DNA from 4 places in the Streptomyces sp. NPDC047515 genome. Region 1 is predicted to be linked to each of the others. Evidence: riboswitches for the same ligand, from Rfam matches in the RefSeq annotation. Region 1 holds a riboswitch; each other region holds the start of a gene.

The links. A riboswitch is a leader RNA that binds a small molecule or an ion and turns the genes downstream of it on or off. The one in region 1 is predicted to bind cyclic di-AMP.
Region 2: it holds a riboswitch for cyclic di-AMP, as region 1 does, so the genes downstream of both, ABZ826_RS24845 (M23 family metallopeptidase) here and ABZ826_RS03870 (C40 family peptidase) in region 1, are expected to answer to the same signal.
Region 3: it holds a riboswitch for cyclic di-AMP, as region 1 does, so the genes downstream of both, ABZ826_RS21550 (LysM peptidoglycan-binding domain-containing M23 family metallopeptidase) here and ABZ826_RS03870 (C40 family peptidase) in region 1, are expected to answer to the same signal.
Region 4: it holds a riboswitch for cyclic di-AMP, as region 1 does, so the genes downstream of both, ABZ826_RS17370 (M23 family metallopeptidase) here and ABZ826_RS03870 (C40 family peptidase) in region 1, are expected to answer to the same signal.

The regions. Positions count from the first base shown of each region.
Region 1 covers NZ_JBEYTM010000003.1:207,091-211,669, reverse strand. Annotated here, with positions in the region: gene pcrA (DNA helicase PcrA) at 1-1,116, opposite strand, end outside; cyclic di-AMP (ydaO/yuaA leader) riboswitch at 1,538-1,703, shown strand; gene ABZ826_RS03870 (C40 family peptidase) at 1,710-2,858, shown strand; gene ABZ826_RS03865 (hypothetical protein) at 2,982-3,335, opposite strand; gene ABZ826_RS03860 (C40 family peptidase) at 3,692-4,579, shown strand, end outside.
Region 2 covers NZ_JBEYTM010000033.1:20,399-24,977, forward strand. Annotated here, with positions in the region: gene ABZ826_RS24840 (aldo/keto reductase) at 63-1,007, opposite strand; gene ABZ826_RS24845 (M23 family metallopeptidase) at 1,321-2,658, opposite strand; cyclic di-AMP (ydaO/yuaA leader) riboswitch at 2,670-2,822, opposite strand; gene ABZ826_RS24850 (PP2C family protein-serine/threonine phosphatase) at 3,103-4,263, opposite strand; tRNA gene ABZ826_RS24855 (tRNA-Met) at 4,540-4,579, opposite strand, start outside.
Region 3 covers NZ_JBEYTM010000026.1:5,921-10,499, forward strand. Annotated here, with positions in the region: gene ABZ826_RS21545 (alpha-galactosidase) at 1-1,605, shown strand, start outside; cyclic di-AMP (ydaO/yuaA leader) riboswitch at 1,896-2,056, shown strand; gene ABZ826_RS21550 (LysM peptidoglycan-binding domain-containing M23 family metallopeptidase) at 2,060-2,989, shown strand; gene ABZ826_RS21555 (SGNH/GDSL hydrolase family protein) at 3,178-4,023, shown strand; gene ABZ826_RS21560 (STM4011 family radical SAM protein) at 4,113-4,579, opposite strand, start outside.
Region 4 covers NZ_JBEYTM010000018.1:45,368-49,946, forward strand. Annotated here, with positions in the region: gene ABZ826_RS17360 (pitrilysin family protein) at 1-930, shown strand, start outside; gene ABZ826_RS17365 (pitrilysin family protein) at 957-2,339, shown strand; cyclic di-AMP (ydaO/yuaA leader) riboswitch at 2,748-2,915, shown strand; gene ABZ826_RS17370 (M23 family metallopeptidase) at 2,928-3,728, shown strand; gene ABZ826_RS17375 (GntR family transcriptional regulator) at 3,992-4,579, shown strand, end outside.

The DNA of each region.
Region 1 (4,579 bases):
GGGGCGGCGGCTCTCGTTGCGCTCGATGACCGCGTTGGCGGCGGACAGGATCGTCTGCGTGGAGCGGTAGTTCTGCTCCAGCAGGATCGTCGTCGCGTTCGGGTAGTCCTCCTCGAACTGGAGGATGTTGCGGATGGTCGCGCCGCGGAACGCGTAGATCGACTGGTCCGCGTCACCGACGACGCACAGCTCGGCGGGGGCGTCGCCCTCGCCGGCCGGGCCGACCAGTTCGCGTACGAGGGTGTACTGGGCGTGGTTGGTGTCCTGGTACTCGTCGACCAGGACGTGCCGGAAGCGGCGGCGGTAGTGCTCGGCGACGTCGGGGAACGCCTGCAGCAGGTGGACCGTCGTCATGATGATGTCGTCGAAGTCCAGCGCGTTGGCCTCGCGCAGCCGGGACTGGTACATCGCGTAGGCCTGGGCGAGGGTCTTCTCGAAACCGTCCGCGGCCTGGCCGGCGAAGGTCTCCTCGTCGATCAGTTCGTTCTTCAGGTTGGAGACCTTGGCCGTGAACGACTTCGGCGGGAAGCGCTTGGGGTCGAGGTCGAGATCACGGCAGACCAGGGCCATCAGCCGCTTGGAGTCGGCGGCGTCGTAGATCGAGAACGACGAGGTGAAGCCGAGCTTCTTCGACTCGCGGCGCAGGATGCGTACGCACGCGCTGTGGAAGGTCATGACCCACATGGCGTTGGCGCGCGGTCCGACGAGCTGCTCGACGCGCTCCTTCATCTCGCCCGCGGCCTTGTTGGTGAAGGTGATCGCCAGGATCTGGCCGGGGTGCACCCCGCGCTCGGCGAGGAGGTGGGCGATCCGGTGGGTCAGCACCCGGGTCTTGCCGGAGCCCGCCCCGGCCACGATGAGCAGCGGGGAGCCGGCGTGGACCACCGCGGCGCGCTGTTCGGTGTTCAGCCCGTCGAGGAGCGCCGCGGAGTCGATGACGGGGCGGTGCGCACCGTCACGGTAGTACGCGTCCCGGGGCGGCGGGGGCCCGTCGAAGACGCCCGCGAAGAGGCCCTCCGGCACCGCTTCGGGTGCGGAGTCCTCGGGAGGCGGCGGGGGCTCTTCCTCCGAGTGCTGGAGGCCGGCCAGGAAGCTGTCGTCAAAGAGGCTGCTCATCGCTTGTCGAGTCTAAGGGCTGTCCCGTAATCCCGGGCGGGCGCACGACCACAGCTACGGCACCTCGCTGCGCTGTCGGAACGTCCGTATACGTCCAGTATGCGGATGTTCCTCCGCCTTGCGATGCACCGCATCCGACGCCCCGCGCTGTTCCGCCAGGGATTACGGGACAGCCCTCAGGCCGCCGCACCGACACACGGCTGCCGCATGGCGAACCGCACCCGGCAGCCAGGTACACAAAGAAAGCGGACACCCACATTCCGTAGGGATTTCCGGGCCTCCGCCGGCCCCGTCGCCCCCACCCCACGAAGGTCACGAAAATGTATCGGGCATATCGAACATCGACCTTCACAGCAGCACCATGGATTGGCTAGCGTGCTCGACCGGGCGGCCCGTACCCCCTGAGGCGAACCACGCCGAGCGGGCGCCCTCGCCGAATCCGGGCTGTCCACGCGGGCGTTCGGAACCGGGGACCCACATGCACAACCGGGGTGAATCGGCCCATATCCCCCACTCGGACCGTAGGGCAGCCTTCCGTTCCGCCCGAACCCGACAGCTAACCCGGTAGGCGGTCCACGGAAGGAGATGCCGTCTTGGCATCGCATCGCAAACCGCGTACCCGGGTGCGCACCACCACACCGGCCGTCGGTCTCACGACGGCGGCGCTGGCGTCCGTGACCCTGCTCTCCACGCAGAGCGCCACGGCGGCCCCCGCGCCGAAGCCCAGCATCGAGGACGTCCAGAAGAAGGTCGACGACCTCTACCGGCAGGCGGGCACCGCGACCCAGCGGTACAACCAGGCGAAGGAGGACGCCGCCTCCCAGCGCGCCGAGGTCGACGCCCTCCTGGAGGACGTGGCGAAGCGCGCCGACAAACTCAACGACGCCCGCAGGACGCTCGGCGCCTACGCGGCCGCGCAGTACCGCACCGGCTCGCTCACCCCCAACGCCACCTTCTTCCTGGCCGACGACCCGCAGTCGTACTTCGACCAGAGCCAGCTGATGAACCGCATGACGGCTCAGCAGCAGAAGGCGGTCACGGACTTCCGCGCACAGCAGGTCAAGGCCTCGAAGAAGCGCGCCGAGGCGGTGCAGAGCCTGGAGACACTGACCACGACACAGACCACGCTGCGCACCAGCAAGCAGAACGTCCAGCGGAAGCTGGGCGAGGCGCGCGCGACGCTGTCGAAGCTGACCGCCGAGGAGAAGGAGCGACTGGCGGCGCTGGAGCGGAAGAAGGAGGCGGAGGCCGAGCGCAAGGCCGAGGAACTCGCGCGGCAGCAGGCCGCCGCCAAGGCGGCGGCGGGCCGCAAGGCCGAGGAGGCCGCGAAGGCGGCGGGGTCCGGCGGTGGTACGGGGACGGGCACCGGGACCGGCTCGGACAGCAGCGCCACCACCAAGGCGGAGAAGGTCCTCGCCTTCGCCAGGGCCCAGCTGGGCAAGCCGTACGTCTGGGGCGCGACGGGCCCGTCCTCGTACGACTGCTCCGGACTCACCCAGGCCGCGTGGAAGGCCGCGGGCGTCGACATCCCGCGCACCACCTGGGACCAGGTGAAGACAGGCACCAAGGTCGCCACGGCGGATCTGCGCCCGGGTGACCTCGTCTTCTTCTACGACGACATCAGCCACGTCGGCATGTACCAGGGCGACGGAATGATGATCCACGCGCCGAAGCCGGGGGCGAATGTGCGCGAGGAGTCGATCTACTACATGCCGATCTACGGCAGCGTGCGGCCGGCGTAACGGCCCGCTCCCCAGCGGCCGGCGCGTGGGCTGCCCCACGTGCCGGCCGGGCCGGACATCGCCTCGGCCCGGCTCAGCCCCGACCGCCGGACACCAGGCCGCGGCCCTCAGGCCTTCGGGCCCTCAGGTCCAGAGCGTGGCGATGAAGATGTTGGCGAGGGTCAGCCCGCCCACCGCCGCGAAGGCGCCCTTGTCGACCTTCTCCTCGTCCCGCTTGACGTAGACGAGCGCGAGGATGAAGACCAGGAGCAGCAGCTTGACCCCGATCTTTATGTTGTTCACATGGTGGTCGTCGGCCTCGTTGAGCCCGACCAGCGCGACCCCGGTGACCAGCATCGTCAGTGCGCCGTGCAGCATCGCCGGGACGAACCGGGCCGCGCCCGCGCCCATCGCCTTCATCTGGGTCAGGAAGCCGCCCAGCAGCGAGGCGATACCGATGATGTGCAGCGCGACGAAGACATGAATGAGTACGTCCATGAGGCCGCAGCCTAGCCCCGCCTATATCACCACTCCGCAGGCAGGTGCGGCTTCCTGGCACTTCACTCGTGTCTGCACCAATTGCCTGACTCTGTTGTCATTTTTCCGATCAAGCAGAGACAGCGCCGCGCCAAATTCAGGCAATAAGCGTCATTACGACTCTTCCCCATCCCCCGGGTTTAGCGTCCCTGACCAGGTGACCGTCTTCACCGTCGCTCCGCCCCCGGACGGCACGCCGGTCACCCCGCCGGGGATCCGGCGACGGGCCGCCCAGCCGTGGGTGACCCGCCACCGGATCCCGGGCGAGCCCGCCGGTAGTCCCCGTCGGGCAGTCGCCAGGAAGGACGCACGCCCCCGTGGCAGCGCATCGGAAACCCAAGCAGCGCCCGTACACCGGCTCTGCTGCCCGCACCGCGGCCACCCTCGCCTTCGCCGGGGCCGCCACCGCTGCTGCTCTGCCGGGCTCCGCGCACGCCGATCCCCAGCGCACCCCCGCCCAGGTCAGGTCGGAGGTGGACCGGCTCTACCACGACGCGGAGGTCGCCACGGAGCAGTACAACGGCGCGAAGGAGAAGGCCGCTGCCGCCGCCGACGCCGTCGACACCCTGCGCGACGAGGCCGCCCGCCGGACCGAGCGCCTCAACGCCTCGCGCGACGCGCTGGGTTCGCTCGCCGCCGCGCAGTACCGCACGGGCGGCCTCGACCCCGCCCTGCAGCTGGCGCTCTCCTCCGACCCCGACCAGTACCTGGAGCGCGCGTCGTACGTGGACCGGATCGGCGACCGCCAGGCCGCCGAGGTCGACACGGTGGAGCGGCAGGTCGCCAGGATCGCCCAGCTCCGTTCCCAGGCCGGGGGAAAGCTGGCCGCCCTGGCGTCGCGTCAGGCCGAGCTGAAGAAGCACAAGGCGACGGTCAGGACCAAGCTGGCCGACGCGCAGCGGCTCCTCGCCACCCTGTCCCCGGCCGAACGCAGCGCCTACGAGGCCTCGGACGGCGCGCGTTCCGCCGACCATGCCGACCGGGACACCGCGCGCGGCCCCGTCCTCGCCCCCAACGCCCGTGCCGCCGCAGCCGTCGCGTTCGCGTTCGGAGCACTCGGTAAACCGTACGTCTGGGGCGCGACCGGCCCGTCCTCGTTCGACTGCTCCGGGCTCACCCAGGCCGCCTGGCGGTCCGCCGGTGTCTCGCTCCCCCGGACCACGTACACCCAGATCAACGCCGGACAGCACATCTCGCGCTCCGAA
Region 2 (4,579 bases), on a different contig from region 1:
GCTGCGCTACCGGGGCGTTCGCGAACGGACGACCGCGATCCTGGACGACCGGGCGCTCCCCGTCAGGCGGATGCCTCGGTGAGTTCCGCCAGGTCCTGCTCGGTCAGCCGGAGGTCGGCGACGGCCACCAGCGCGGGCAGCTGTTCGACGGTGCGGGCCGAGGCGATCGGCGCGACGACGGTCGGCCGGGACGCGAGCCACGCCAGCGCGACGGTCGCGATCTCCGCGTCGTGCTCCTGGGCGACCTTGTCGAGCGCGGTCAGGACCTTCTGTCCCCGCTCCGACTCCAGATACTGCCCCGCCTTCTCCGCCCGAGCGCTCTCCACCGAGGCACCCGGACGGTACTTGCCGGTGAGGAACCCGGAGGCCAGGGCGAAGTACGGGACGGCGGCGAGCCCGGCCCGAGCGGCCGTCTCCTGAAGTTCGCCCTCGTACGTGTCGCGGGAGACCAGGTTGTAGTGCGGCTGCAGGGCCACGTAACGGGCCAGCCCCGCGCGCTCCGAGAAGTCCAGGGACGCCTGGAGCCGCTCGGGGCTGATGTTGGAGGCGGCGATCTCCCGGACCTTGCCCTCCTTCACCAGCTGGTCGAGGGCGGTGATGATCTCCTCGACCGGGACGGTCTCGTCGTCGAAGTGGGTGTAGTAGAGGTCGATGTGGTCGGTGCCGAGCCGACGCAGCGACGCCTCCGCCGCGGCCTTGATGTTCGCGGCGGCGAGCCCCTTGTACGAGGGGTGGGCGCCGACCTTCGTCGCGACGACGATCTCGGACCGGTTGGCACGTGTCGCGAGCCACTTCCCGATGACGGTCTCCGACTCGCCGCCCTCATTGCCCGGGATCCAGGCCGAGTAGGCGTCGGCGGTGTCGATGAAGTTGCCGCCCGCCGCGGCGTAGGCGTCCAGCACGGCGAACGACTGCGCCTCGTCGGCCGTCCAGCCGAAGACGTTGCCGCCGAGGGCGAGCGGGAAGACCTGGAGGTCGGAAGGGCCCAGCTTACGAAGAGAAGTCATATGTGGATCAACGGACACCAGCGGTTCCGCTATTCCGGCAGCCCGCCATTCAGGCAGGCCCGTCGATTCCACCGGCCCACCGATCCGCCCGGCCCGTCGCTCCGGCCGGCCCATGCCCGTCCGGCCCACCAGCCGCCATTCCACCCGGCCCACCACCCCATCGGCCACCGATCCGCCCGGCCCACCCCTCCGGCCGGAGCGACTGTGCCGACAGACCGGCAGCCCTGGCGTCGGGGGGAGAGCGTCAGGGCTGCCGGGTTTCAGTGGCCGGCGAACCGGCTCGGATCACGCGGGCCGCGAGGCGGCCGGTCGATCAGGGGTTGAGGCCCTTGTCGTGCAGCCAGGCCATCGGGTCGATACCCATACCGGCCGGGGTGTGGACCTCCAGGTGGAGGTGCGGGCCCGTCACGTTGCCGGTCGCACCGACCCGGCCGATGGTCTCGCCGGTGGTGACCTCCTGGCCGACGCTGACACCGATCGAGGACTGGTGGCAGAACCAGAGCTCCGTACCGTCTTCGAGCTCCAGCACCGTGCGGTAGCCGTACGAACCGGACCAGCCGGCCGACTTGATGGTGCCGCCGTGTATGGCCTTGATCGGGGTACCCGTCGGCGCCGCGAAGTCGAGGCCGGTGTGGTAGCCGGAGGACCACATCGAGCCGGCCTCGCCGAAGGTCGAGGTGATCGTGTACGAGGTGGTCGGGATGGCGTAGCCGGCGGCGAGCTTGGCGAGCCGAAGGGCCTCCGCCTTCTTCTTGGCCTCTTCCTCCGCCTTCTTCTTCTCGGCGGCGACCTTGGCCTCGGCCGCGTCCTGCTGCTTCTTGGCTTCGGCGGCGGCCTTCTGCGCGGCCTCCTTCTCCTGGGCGGCCCTGGCCTCGGCGTCGGCGGCGTCCTGCTGCTGCTCGGCCTGCTGGAGGATACGGGCGCGGAGCACCTCGCCCGCGTCCGTCGTGCCCTGCTGGGCCTCGGCGGTGGTGATGCCGGCGGTGGTGAGCGGCGCGGACGCGGCGACGGTCTCGGCCTTGTCGGCTTCGGACTCGCCGGAGAACAGGGAACCCACGCCGGGAAGGGACTTGGCGTCGGGCAGATTGTCCGCGATGGAATCGGGAAGGGAGATGGAGACCGCCGGCTTGCTCTGTGCGGTGGCCATGCCGCCCGCACCGACCGCCGCGATGACGCCGACCCCGAGCACGGTGGAGCTACGGGCAAGTCCGTTGCGCTGCTTGGCGACGCGGTGCTTGCCGCGCACGGGGCGGACGGACTCCTCGGTGGGGTTCCACTCGTCCCGGCTTCGTTCGGGCTCGCCGTCGCCGTCGGCGCGGAATTCCCTGCGGAGCTCTGCCGAGTCGCCGGACCCACCGAACTCACCGGACCCACCGGCGAAGTCGCCGCCCGGCTCGGTGCCGTAGCCGGTGCCGAACGCCGTTCCCGTCCCGGCGGTTCCGTAACCGGCATCGGAGGCGAAACCGGGGCCGTAGCCGGTGTCGGAGCCCAGTCCGGCGTCAGAGGCGAAACCCGGGCCGTGACCGGGGCCGTAGCCGTAGTCAGATCCGGAACCGGAGCCGAAGTCGACACCGGGGCCGGAGTCGACACCGGGGCCGAAGTCCGAGGTGAACCGCACGGGGGCCTCGGGGGCAGGCTTGTTGGACGCCACGGGGGCGCACTCCTTTCCTTCCTTCTCGCCTACCGGGTTAGCTGACGGGTTCGGAGCAGGAAGGTCTCCTACGGGCGCCTCTGCCTCTCGTGAGACACAGGTGTCCGATTCACCCCATGTAGGTGGTTCCCCGGTTCCCTTGCGGAATTCGGCGCTCGCGCACGGTGCCGCCACTGACGACGGCTGGGACGACCGCGCTGCGTTATCGAACGTTAATAGACACCCGGGCCCGATTCCAAGCCGTTCCCACTGATCGTTCACGACTTTGGCCTGGACTTTACGGGACATACCCGGGTGGAATCGGATGAGTTGATCGACCCTCAGCCATTACCCGACGTCTGACGTTGCGTCAAATATTATGCGGAGCGGCGCCCTTCGGTTACGGACGGTGGCATGCCGTGCCCGAGACTCCGCCCGGTCCGCACCACGCGCCCGCCCCACCCGTCACATCGTGTCCAGACCCACGATCTTCACGGTCCTGCGCCGGTGCGGTTGCCCCTCCGCAGGACGTACGACCGCGAGCAGCGCCATGTCGTCGGTCGTCTCGCCGCCCGTGTGCCGCCGTACGTCGTCGGTCAGGGCGGACAGCAGTTCCTCGGGGCCCGGAAAGATCCGCCCGCGCAGCCGCGCCGCCGGATCGTAGAAGACCCCGTCGGCGTTGCGCGCTTCGGAGAGGCCATCGGTGTAGAGGAGCAGCGTCGTCCCCGCCGGCAGATCCCATTCGTCCGCCCGGTCGGGCCACACCCCCAGATCCATCCCGAGCGGCAGCGCGGGCACCGACGGTCCCAGCACATCCAGCGCCCCGTCCGGATGCAGCAGGATCGGCTCGGGGTGGCCGCGGTTGACGATCCGTACCCGCGACAGCCCGGACGGGATCTCGGCCAGTACGGCGGTGATGAAGCCCTCGACGGCGTCCAGCCCGCCCCGCCCCGTTCCCTCGCGCGCCAGCGCCCGCTCCAGCCGCTGCGCCACGCCCTCCAGCGAACGTTCCTGCTCGGCCGCCTCCCGGAACGCGCCGATGATCACCGCCACCGACTCCACGGCGTCGAGCCCCTTCCCCCGCACGTCCCCGACCACGAGCCGCACCCCGTGCGGGGTGTCCGCCACGGCGAACAGGTCACCGCCGACGAACTCGTCCGCCTGCGCCGCCACGTACCGCGCCGCCACATGCAGCCCGCCGATCCGGTCGGACGGCTTCGGCAGCACCGCCCGCATGGCGGTCTCCGCGATGACCCGCGCGGAGGCCAGTTGCTCGCTGCCGCGCCGCACGACCCCGTTGATGACGACCGCGAGGACCGACACCGTGGCCAGGGTGAGCAGCTCGATCAACGGCACGACCTGCGGCAACGTGTTGCTGTGCAGCCTCAGCGCGACGAGGGCCAGGAGCGAGGCGACGGCGGTGAGGATGGTGCCGGACAGCGAGAAGAACGGCGCGGCGATCAGCGGCGCGGCCACGAACAGCGGAATGGCGGTGAAGGGCGGCGGGGTGAGGAAGTCGAACACCAGCCCACCGACGATCATCAGGGCGGGCAGCGCGCGGACGAACCGCCGAGTGCGGACGCCACCCCCGGCATGTCTGCCGTGCCGCTTCAGCCGCTTCCACACCTGTGGTCTCCTGCCCGGTACGCGCACGGCTGCGGACGGTACCGCGCCCCACCCCAGGCTCACCTGAGCGAAGGCGCGCGGCGACTCCTCATCGGCCAATGGGGGTACGCGTGGTCCAGCTCACACACCGTCCGCCCCGCCCCTTCGCAAGCCCGAGGTCCGGGAACCAAGAACCGCTGACCGGGAACCGGCGGCGACGCGAACGGCGCCCCGGACGGCTACGGGGAAATGATTCAGGCCCGGCACGCTGTGTGCGTGCCGGGCCTGAATCTTCAGTAGCGGGGACAGGATTTGAACCTGCGACCTCTGGGTTATG
Region 3 (4,579 bases), on a different contig from region 1:
CGGCTGAGCCGCCTGCACGGCCGCTGGGCGGCGGAGTCCCGGCTCGCGCGGGCGGAGCTGACGTACGGCGAAAGCGTCATCTCCAGCAGGCGCGGCCATACGGGCCACCAGTACCTGCCGTGGGTCGCGCTGGATGCCGACGGTGCGGCGACCGAGGAGAGCGGGGAGGTGTACGGCTGCGCGCTCGGCTGGTCCGGGTCGTGGCGGATCTCCGTACAGCGGCTCCCCGACGGGCTCGTGCAGATCACCGGCGGCGCGGGCCATGACGACTCCGGGCTGCTGCTGCTCGGACCGGGTGAGTCCTACGTCACACCGGCCTTCGCCGGACTGTGGAGCGCGGAGGGGTTCGGCGGGGCGAGCCGGGCCTGGCACGCCTGGCAGCTGGCCCATGTGATCCCGGACGCGCAGAACCTGCGGCCGGTGCTCTACAACTCCTGGGAGGCGACCGGCTTCGACATCTCGCAGGGGCAGCAGCGCGCCCTCGCCGAGCGGGCCGCGGCGATGGGGGTCGAGCTGTTCGTCGTGGACGACGCGTGGTTCGGGCAGCGCACCAGCGACCGGGCGGGGCTCGGGGACTGGACGCCGAATCCGGACCGCTTCCCCGGCGGGCTGAAGCCGCTCGCCGACGAAGTGCACGGTCTCGGCATGCAGTTCGGCATCTGGGTCGAGCCGGAAATGGTCAATGCCGACAGTGATCTTTATCGCGCACACCCGGACTGGGTGCAGCACTTCCCCGGCCGGACGCGCACCGAGTTCCGTAATCAACTGGTGCTCAATCTGGCCCGCGCCGATGTGCGGGACCATCTCTATGGGCAATTGGACACGCTGCTCTCCGGTGCGCCCGTCGACTATGTGAAATGGGACTTCAACCGCTCTTTCACCGAAGCGGGCTGGCCGGGCGAGGAGTATCCGCAGAAGCTCTGGATCGAGCATGTGCGCGCCCTGTACGAGCTGATCGACCGGCTACGGGCGGCGCACCCCTCGGTCGCCTTCGAGTCCTGCTCGGGCGGCGGCGGCCGGATCGATCTGGGGATTCTGTCCCGCACGGATCAGGTGTGGACCTCCGACAACACCGACCCGCTCGACCGTCTCGCCATCCAGGAGGGCTTCGGTCAGATCCATCCGGCCCGGGTGATGGCCGCCTGGGTCACCGACAGCCCGAACGTCCAGCTCAACAACCGGGTCAGCTCGCTGCGCTTCCGCTTCGTGAGCGCGATGGCCGGTGTGCTCGGGGTCGGCGGGGACCTCGCCGAATGGAGTGAGGGGGAACTGGCCGAGGCGCGGGGCTGGGTGGACCTCTACAAGGAGATCCGGTCGGTGGTGCAGCACGGCGCCCTGTACCGGCTGCGCGCCCCGCGCGGCGGACTCAGCGCGGTCCAGTACGTCCACGGGGAGGAGACCGTGGTCCTGATGTGGCTGGAGGCGCAGCGGTACGGGGAGCGGCCCCCGGCCCTCGGACTGCGCGGGCTCGACCCCGCGGCGACGTACACCTGCCTGGACACGGGGGCGGTGCACCACGGTTCGGTGCTGCTGCACCAGGGGCTGCACACCGGGCTTCAGGGGGATCTGGATGCGGGGGTGGTGAGGCTCCGGCGCGAGCGATGAACACGGCGTGTCCGTAATGCGCCGATTCTGGCCTAACGGGCACTGTTTGTCGGGTAGGTGGTCGTCCTCTCGTGAGCGGGATCATATCCGTGACGGTGCGTGCTGGCGGGGCGGTCGGGCATTCCGTGCGCGGCGCGGAAATTCAAGATCCTTAATCCACGGAGTGTGACCGGAATTCCGCGCCGAATTCCCGGCGCGGATTCCGATGAGGAGCCGGAGGCTTGTTCTCGCCGTCCCGACTCGCTTACGGTCACCGTCAATCCGGTCGGACCGCCTAATCCTGCCGCCGCCCGGAATTCGCACCCACTCATCGTGTGGCAGGAGCGGGGGAACCAGGTAGGCCGCCGATCGGAGAAATCCGGCCGGCTCGGGGTGAAGCCGCGCTCAGTGCGGCCGGGCATCTCCAGCCCGAACCCGACAGCTCACCTCGTAGGCGCCGGAGAGGAAACACCCCATGCCCATATCGGGTAAGCACCGTCGTACGAAGTCCAGCGTCATCGCCCGTGGCGTCGCCGCCGCAGGCGCCGGTGGCGCCGTCATCGCGCTGCCGCTGCTCGGCGCCACCGGTGCCCACGCTGCGGAACAGGCCGCCCCGGCCGCCGTCACGCAGTCCGCCTCCGCCGCCGCGCACGCCGCCCCGGCCCAGCCGGTCGCGCAGAAGCAGGCCGCCACCACGACCTACTCCGTCGTCTCCGGCGACTACCTGTCGAAGATCGCCGCCGAGCACAAGATCGAGGGCGGCTGGCAGAAGCTGTACCAGGACAACCGCGAGGTCGTCGGCGAGAACCCCGGTCTGATCTTCCCGGGCATGAAGCTGACGCTCGGCGGCAAGGCCTCGGCCGACGCCGCGTCCACCGGCGCCGGCGCGGGCGCGGCCCTCCCCTCGAAGGCCCCCTCGGTCGTGGAGAAGTCCGCCCCGGCCAAGGCCTCGACGGTCACGGAGTCCAAGACCTCCGCCCCGGCGGTCCAGAGCAGCAGCTCCGGCTACGTCCACCCGGTCCCCGGCAACCACACCACCGGTTACCGCGCCTCCGGCTCCAACTGGTCCAGCGGCAGCCACACCGGGATCGACTTCCCCGTCTTCACCGGCACCAGCGTGAAGGCCATCACCTCCGGCACCGTCGTCACCGCCGGCTGGGGTGGCGCGTACGGCAACCAGGTCGTCATCAAGCACGCCGACGGCCACTACTCGCAGTACGGCCACCTGTCCTCGATCTCCGTCTCGGCGGGCCAGTCCGTGAGCACCGGTCAGCAGATCGGCCTCTCCGGCGCTACCGGCAACGCCACCGGGCCGCACCTGCACTTCGAGGTCCGCACGGGCCCGGCGTACGGTTCGGACATCGACCCGATCGCCTTCCTGGCTTCGCACGGCATCTACGTCTGAGTCGAACTGCCGGGCACATGAACGACATGGCATGACCCGAGCCATACAGAAGGGGCGGTGCGCGGCGGCGCACCGCCCTTCTGCTTATTCCCCCTTTACCAAAACCTGACCGGGTGGTCTATCTCACCACCCGTCAACCCCTTATTACGGTCGCGTAGGTCACATTCGGCGGTGCAGGATAAGCGTTTGTGGCAGACGATTCGAGAAAAAATCAACGTGGCGTCATCAACCGACATGGTGTCATCGGGTCGTACGCGGCGATTGGCGACAGCTTCACCGAGGGAGTCGGCGACCCCGGCCCGGACGGGACCTTCGTCGGCTGGGCGGACCGGTTCGCGGTACTTCTCGCGGACCAACTCCCGGATCCCGATGCGGCAACGGGCACCGAAGGCTCCGCGCACGGGAATTTCAGGTACGCCAATCTCGCCGTACGCGGACGACTCCTGGACCAGATCGTCGAGGAGCAGGTGCCGCGCGCCAAGGAGCTCGCACCCGACCTGGTGAGCTTCTGCGCGGGCGGCAACGACATCATCAGGCCCGGCACCGACCCCGACGACGTTGCCGAGCGTTTCGAGCGCGCGGTCGCGGAGCTGACCGAATCGGTCGGCACCGTCCTGGTCACCACCGGCTTCGACACCCGTGGCGTTCCCGTGCTGCGCCACCTGCGCGGCAAGATCGCCACCTACACCGCCCATGTGCGGTCCATCGCCGACCGCTACGACTGCCCGGTCCTCGACCTGTGGTCGCTGCGGTCCGTCCAGGACAGGCGCGCCTGGGACGACGACCGGCTGCATCTGTCGCCCGAGGGACACACCAGGGTCGCGCTGCGGGCCGCCCAGGTCCTCGGCCTCGACGTGCCGGCCGACCCCGACCAGGAATGGCCCCCGCAGGCACAGCGCGGCACGCTCGAAGTCCGGCGTGACGACATCCACTGGGCGCGTGAGTACCTGGTGCCGTGGATCGGCCGTCGGCTGCGCGGCGAATCCTCCGGCGACCACGTCGAGGCGAAGCGGCCGGACCTCCTGCCGCTCTGAGGGCTGTCCCGTAATCCCAGGCGGGCGTGCGACGCCGGCTTCAGGGCGTCTGCCACCGCACTGCCCTCGCTCGCCGGACGGTCCGAGGCTCAGGACCGTCCGGCGAGGGACGACAACGGGGGTGCCGGTATCCGCTCCAGCACTCCGCCCGCGAAGACGTCGTACAGCGGCAGCGTCTCCAGATGTACATAGCCGATGTGGCAGTCGCAGACGGCCAGTGGACAGGCCCGCGGACCGAGCGAGCGGCGATAGCTCCCGTCGTAGAGGTTGCCCAGCTCCGCCGGGACGAAATGGCAGCGGCGCACCGTGCCGTCACCGTCCACCGAGATGACCGACTCGCCCGTCCGGCAGGGCAGCCCGGCCGACCGGTGCGGATGCCTGCTGTACGGGAAGAGCGGGTCGAGGGCCGTCCAGCGGTCCGCCTCCTCGTCGGTGTAGCTGCGCCCCTCGGCGGCGTTCACCCAGAGATAGACCTCGTCCGGCAGCGCGGCCCGCAGCCGCCGCGCCTCGTCGAGATGGTCGTCGAGACCGACGACCCCGACGCTGTGGCGGATGC
Region 4 (4,579 bases), on a different contig from region 1:
GTTCCCTACGGCACGGCGTTCGAGAAGCTGACGGCCCTGGCCTATCCCGAGGGCCACCCGTACCACCACACGCCGATCGGCTCGATGGCCGACCTGGACGCGGCGACCCTTGAGGACGCGCGCGCCTTCTTCCGGACGTACTACGCGCCCAACAACGCGGTGCTCTCGGTCGTCGGCGACATCGATCCTGAGCAGACGCTGGCCTGGATCGAGAAGTACTTCGGCTCCATCCCGTCCCACGACGGCAAGCAGCCGCCGCGCGACGGTACGCTCCCCGAGACCATCGGCGAGCAGCTGCGCGAAGAGGTGCACGAGGAGGTCCCGGCGCGCGCGCTGATGGCCGCCTACCGGCTGCCGCACGACGGCACCCGTGAGTGCGACGCGGCGGATCTCGCGCTGACCGTGCTCGGCGGCGGCGAGTCGTCGCGGCTGCACAACCGTCTGGTGCGCCGTGACCGTACGGCCGTGGCGGCCGGATTCGGGCTGCTGCGACTGGCCGGCGCCCCCTCGCTCGGCTGGTTGGACGTCAAGACGTCCGGCGGTGTCGAGGTGCCGCAGATCGAGGCCGCGGTCGACGAGGAGCTGGCCCGGTTCGCGGCCGAGGGCCCCACGCCCGAGGAAATGGAGCGCGCACAGGCCCAGTTGGAGCGGGAGTGGCTGGACCGGCTCGGTACGGTCGCGGGCCGCGCCGACGAACTCTGCCGGTTCGCCGTGCTGTTCGGTGACCCGCAGCTCGCCCTGACCGCGGTACAGCGGGTGCTCGACGTCACCGCGGAAGAGGTCCAGGCCGTCGCCAAGGCCCAGCTGCGCCCTGACAACCGGGCGGTGCTGGTCTACGAGCCGGTCGAATCGGCCGAGCCCGCGGACGCGGCGGACACTGATGAGACCGACGCCGACGACACCGACGCGCACGAAGGGGCGGACAAGTGACCGACGCTGCCGCGACTGGAGTTTCGATGCAGTACCACCCGCAGCCGACGCCCGGCGTCGCACGGCCCTGGGCCTTCCCCGCGCCGGAGCGCGGCGCCCTGCCCAACGGCCTCATGGTGCTGCGCTGCCACCGCCCCGGCCAGCAGGTCGTGGCGGTCGAGATCTTCCTCGACGCCCCTCTGGACGCGGAGCCCGAGGGCCTCGACGGCGTGGCCACGATCATGTCGCGGGGACTGTCCGAGGGCACCGACAAGCACACCGCCGAGGAGTTCGCCGCCGAACTGGAGCGCTGCGGCGCCACCCTCGACGCGCACGCGGACCACCCCGGAGTCCGGGTCTCCCTGGAGGTCCCGGCCTCCCGGCTGGCCAAGGCGCTCGCGCTGGTCGCCGAGGCGCTGCGGTCGCCCGCCTTCGCCGACAGCGAGATCGAACGGCTGGTGCGCAACCGGCTCGACGAGATCCCGCACGAGCAGGCCAATCCGGCCCGGCGAGCCGCGAAGCAGCTCTCCAAAGAGCTCTTCCCGGCCACGGCGCGGATGTCGCGCCCGCGCCAGGGCACCGAGGAGACGGTGGAGCGGATCGACTCGGCGGCCGTGCGTGCCTTCTTCGACGCCCATGTCAGGCCGTCCGCGGCGACCGCCGTGGTCGTCGGCGACCTCACCGGCATCGACCTCGACGCCCTGCTCGCCGACACCCTCGGCGACTGGTCGGGCGACGCCGCCGAGCCCCGTCCGGTCCCGCCGATCACCGCCGACGACACCGGCCGAGTGGTGATCGTCGACCGTCCCGGCGCGGTGCAGACGCAGCTGCTGATCGGCCGGATCGGCGCCGACCGGCACGACAGCGTGTGGCCGGCCCAGGTGCTGGGCACGTACTGCCTGGGCGGCACGCTCACCTCCCGGCTGGACCGTGTGCTGCGCGAGGAGAAGGGCTACACCTACGGCGTGCGGGCCTTTGCCCAGGTGCTGCGGTCGTCGGCCCCGGACTCCGCCTCGGGCGCGACCGGCGCCGCGATGCTCGCCATCAGCGGATCGGTGGACACGGAGTCCACCGGGCCGGCGCTGGAGGACCTGTGGACGGTCCTGCGGACCCTGGCGGCCGAGGGGCTGACCGATGAAGAGCTCGAGACGGCCGTGCAGAATCTCGTGGGCGTCGCACCGCTGAAGTTCGAGACGGCGGCCTCCGTCGCGGGCACTCTGGCAGATCAGGTCGAGCAGCACCTCCCGGACGACTACCAGGCACAGCTGTACGCCCGGCTCGCGGAGACCGGCACGGTCGAGGCGACTGCGGCGGTGGTCAACGCCTTCCCGGGAGACCGGCTCGTCACGGTCCTCGTCGGTGACGCCGCGCGGATCGAGGAGCCGGTCCGCGCACTGGGCATCGGAGAGGTGTCGGTGGTCGCCGGCTGACCGTCGTCGTACCCCGTTGCGGATGCCGGACGGCCGACCCGGTGCGGGTGCGACCGGCCGGCCGCCCGGTCGCGTGTGACAGATCACCGGTCGACTGTCACGTTCGATCGGACACCGGCGGAGCTCCCGGTCGCACGGGTCGGCACGGCGGAGCAGGTCGCACCGGCTGAGTGCCGGTCGCACCAGTAGGTCCACCGATTCGCCATCGGTGTGCATACCGGGACAAAAGGGAGGCTTCTGTGCGTCACGTGTCGCCAGGGTCTCCCTTTTGTTCGTTCTGGCGGGGAGGTTGCCTGTCTGCCCTGTGGGATGCGCTACAAAACGGCCTGTCCGTTTGGTGAATGAAAGTGACGCCGCTTAGCGTCGGCTGGGCTGTCCGCCACTCGTATGCCGCAACCGTGACGTACCGGGCAGTCATCGCCGAGTCCCCATCAGGCGCGAGCCTGGGGAGCCGGGGACCCACGCAGTCCCTGGGGTGAATCGGATGCCTGTACCTCGGTGAGGCCGGGGCGTCCGTAGGAGACCTTCCTGTTCCGAACCCGTCAGCTAACCCGGTAGGCGAGAAGGAAGGAAAGGATCCGCCACTCCATGGCTTTCACCCGTGCCACCGGGAAGCATCGTGCCCCGAGCCGACTGACCCGCAGGAGCGCGAAGATCGCCGGCACCGCGGCTCTGGCGACCACCGGAGTCATCGGCGGCATGGCCGCCCCGGCCCTCGCTGCGGACGCGGGGACTCCCTCCGTCAGCGAGACCGGTCTGAACCAGATCATCGCGATCGAGGGTGCACTGGCCGACCAGGTCGCCGCCCAGGCCGACGAGCAGAAGCGTCAGGCCGATGTCGCGGCCAGGGCGAAGGCGGAGGCCCAGCGCAGGGCCGAGGCCAAGAAGAAGGCCGCAGAGGCGAAGGCCGAGGCGGAGCGTGAGGCAGAGGCGCGTGCCGAGAAGGTGCGCGCCGCCCGGTCCGCCGAGCGCACCCGTCTGGGCTCCTACCAGCTCCCGGTCGCCGGCTCGTACGTCACCACCGGCTACAAGTCCAGCGGCTCGCTCTGGTCCTCCGGCAGACACTCGGGCATCGACTTCCACGCCGCGTCCGGCAGCTCCGTCGTCGCCGTCGGCGCGGGAACGGTCGTCGAGGCCGGCTGGGGCGGCGCGTACGGCAACAACATCGTGCTCCGGATGACGGACGGTACGTACACGCAGTACGGCCACCTCTCCTCGATCGGCGTCTCCGTCGGCCAGAGCGTCGGTGCCGGTCAGCGGATCGGCCTCTCCGGCTCGACCGGCAACTCCACCGGACCGCACCTCCACTTCGAGGCCAGGACCACGCCCTCGTACGGCTCCGACATGGACCCCGTCGCGTACCTGCGCGCTCACGGCGTCAACGTCTGACCGGCGACCGTCCTCAGCGCCCCTTCGAAGGCCCCGGCGTCACGCCGGGGCCTTCGTCGCGCCCGGCGGTCGGACGCGCCCCCCCGCGCCCGACCGCCGAATCGACCGCCGCACCGCCCGTGGTGCCGACGGCCGGCCGCCCCGCGACCAAAAGATATTCATGAATTTCCACCCGGCATCGGAAATGACGCCGCATTGCAATAGAGTCGCAGAACAGACGTCGGTCGGCCGCGTTTCGCGGGGATTAAGGCGGAGGTTCGGACATGCGTATTCCGGCGCATTCGGTATGCACGGCAATCCGTGACGACATCGTCTCCGGTGTCTTCGAACGCGGCAGCCGGCTCACCGAGGAGTTGCTGGCGCGCCGCTACGGGGTCTCCCGTGTCCCGGTGCGGGAAGCGCTGCGCACCCTGGAGTCCGAGGGGTTCGTGGTCACCCGCCGGCACGCGGGCGCCTGTGTCGCCGAGCCCACCGAGCAGGAGGCCGCCGACCTCCTGGAGGTCCGGGCGCTGCTGGAGCCGCTGGGTGCCGCGCGCGCCGCGCAGCGCCGCACCGAGGCGCATCTCAAGGTGCTGCGCGGTCTGGTCAGGCTCGGTCAGGAGCGGGCCAGGCGGGGCGAGGGGGAGGACCTGCGCTCACTGGGTGGCTGGTTCCACGAGACGTTGGCACAGGCCTCGGACAGTTCCAGCCTGATCGCGACGCTCACCCAGCTGCGCCACAAGATCACCTGGATGTACGTGGTCGATCAGCCTGCCCACCCGGTGGATTCCTGGGCGGAGCATGGAGCCATCGTGGACGCGGTGGCGCGCGGTGACGCGGGACGGGCGAGGACGCTGGCCACCCAGCACGCC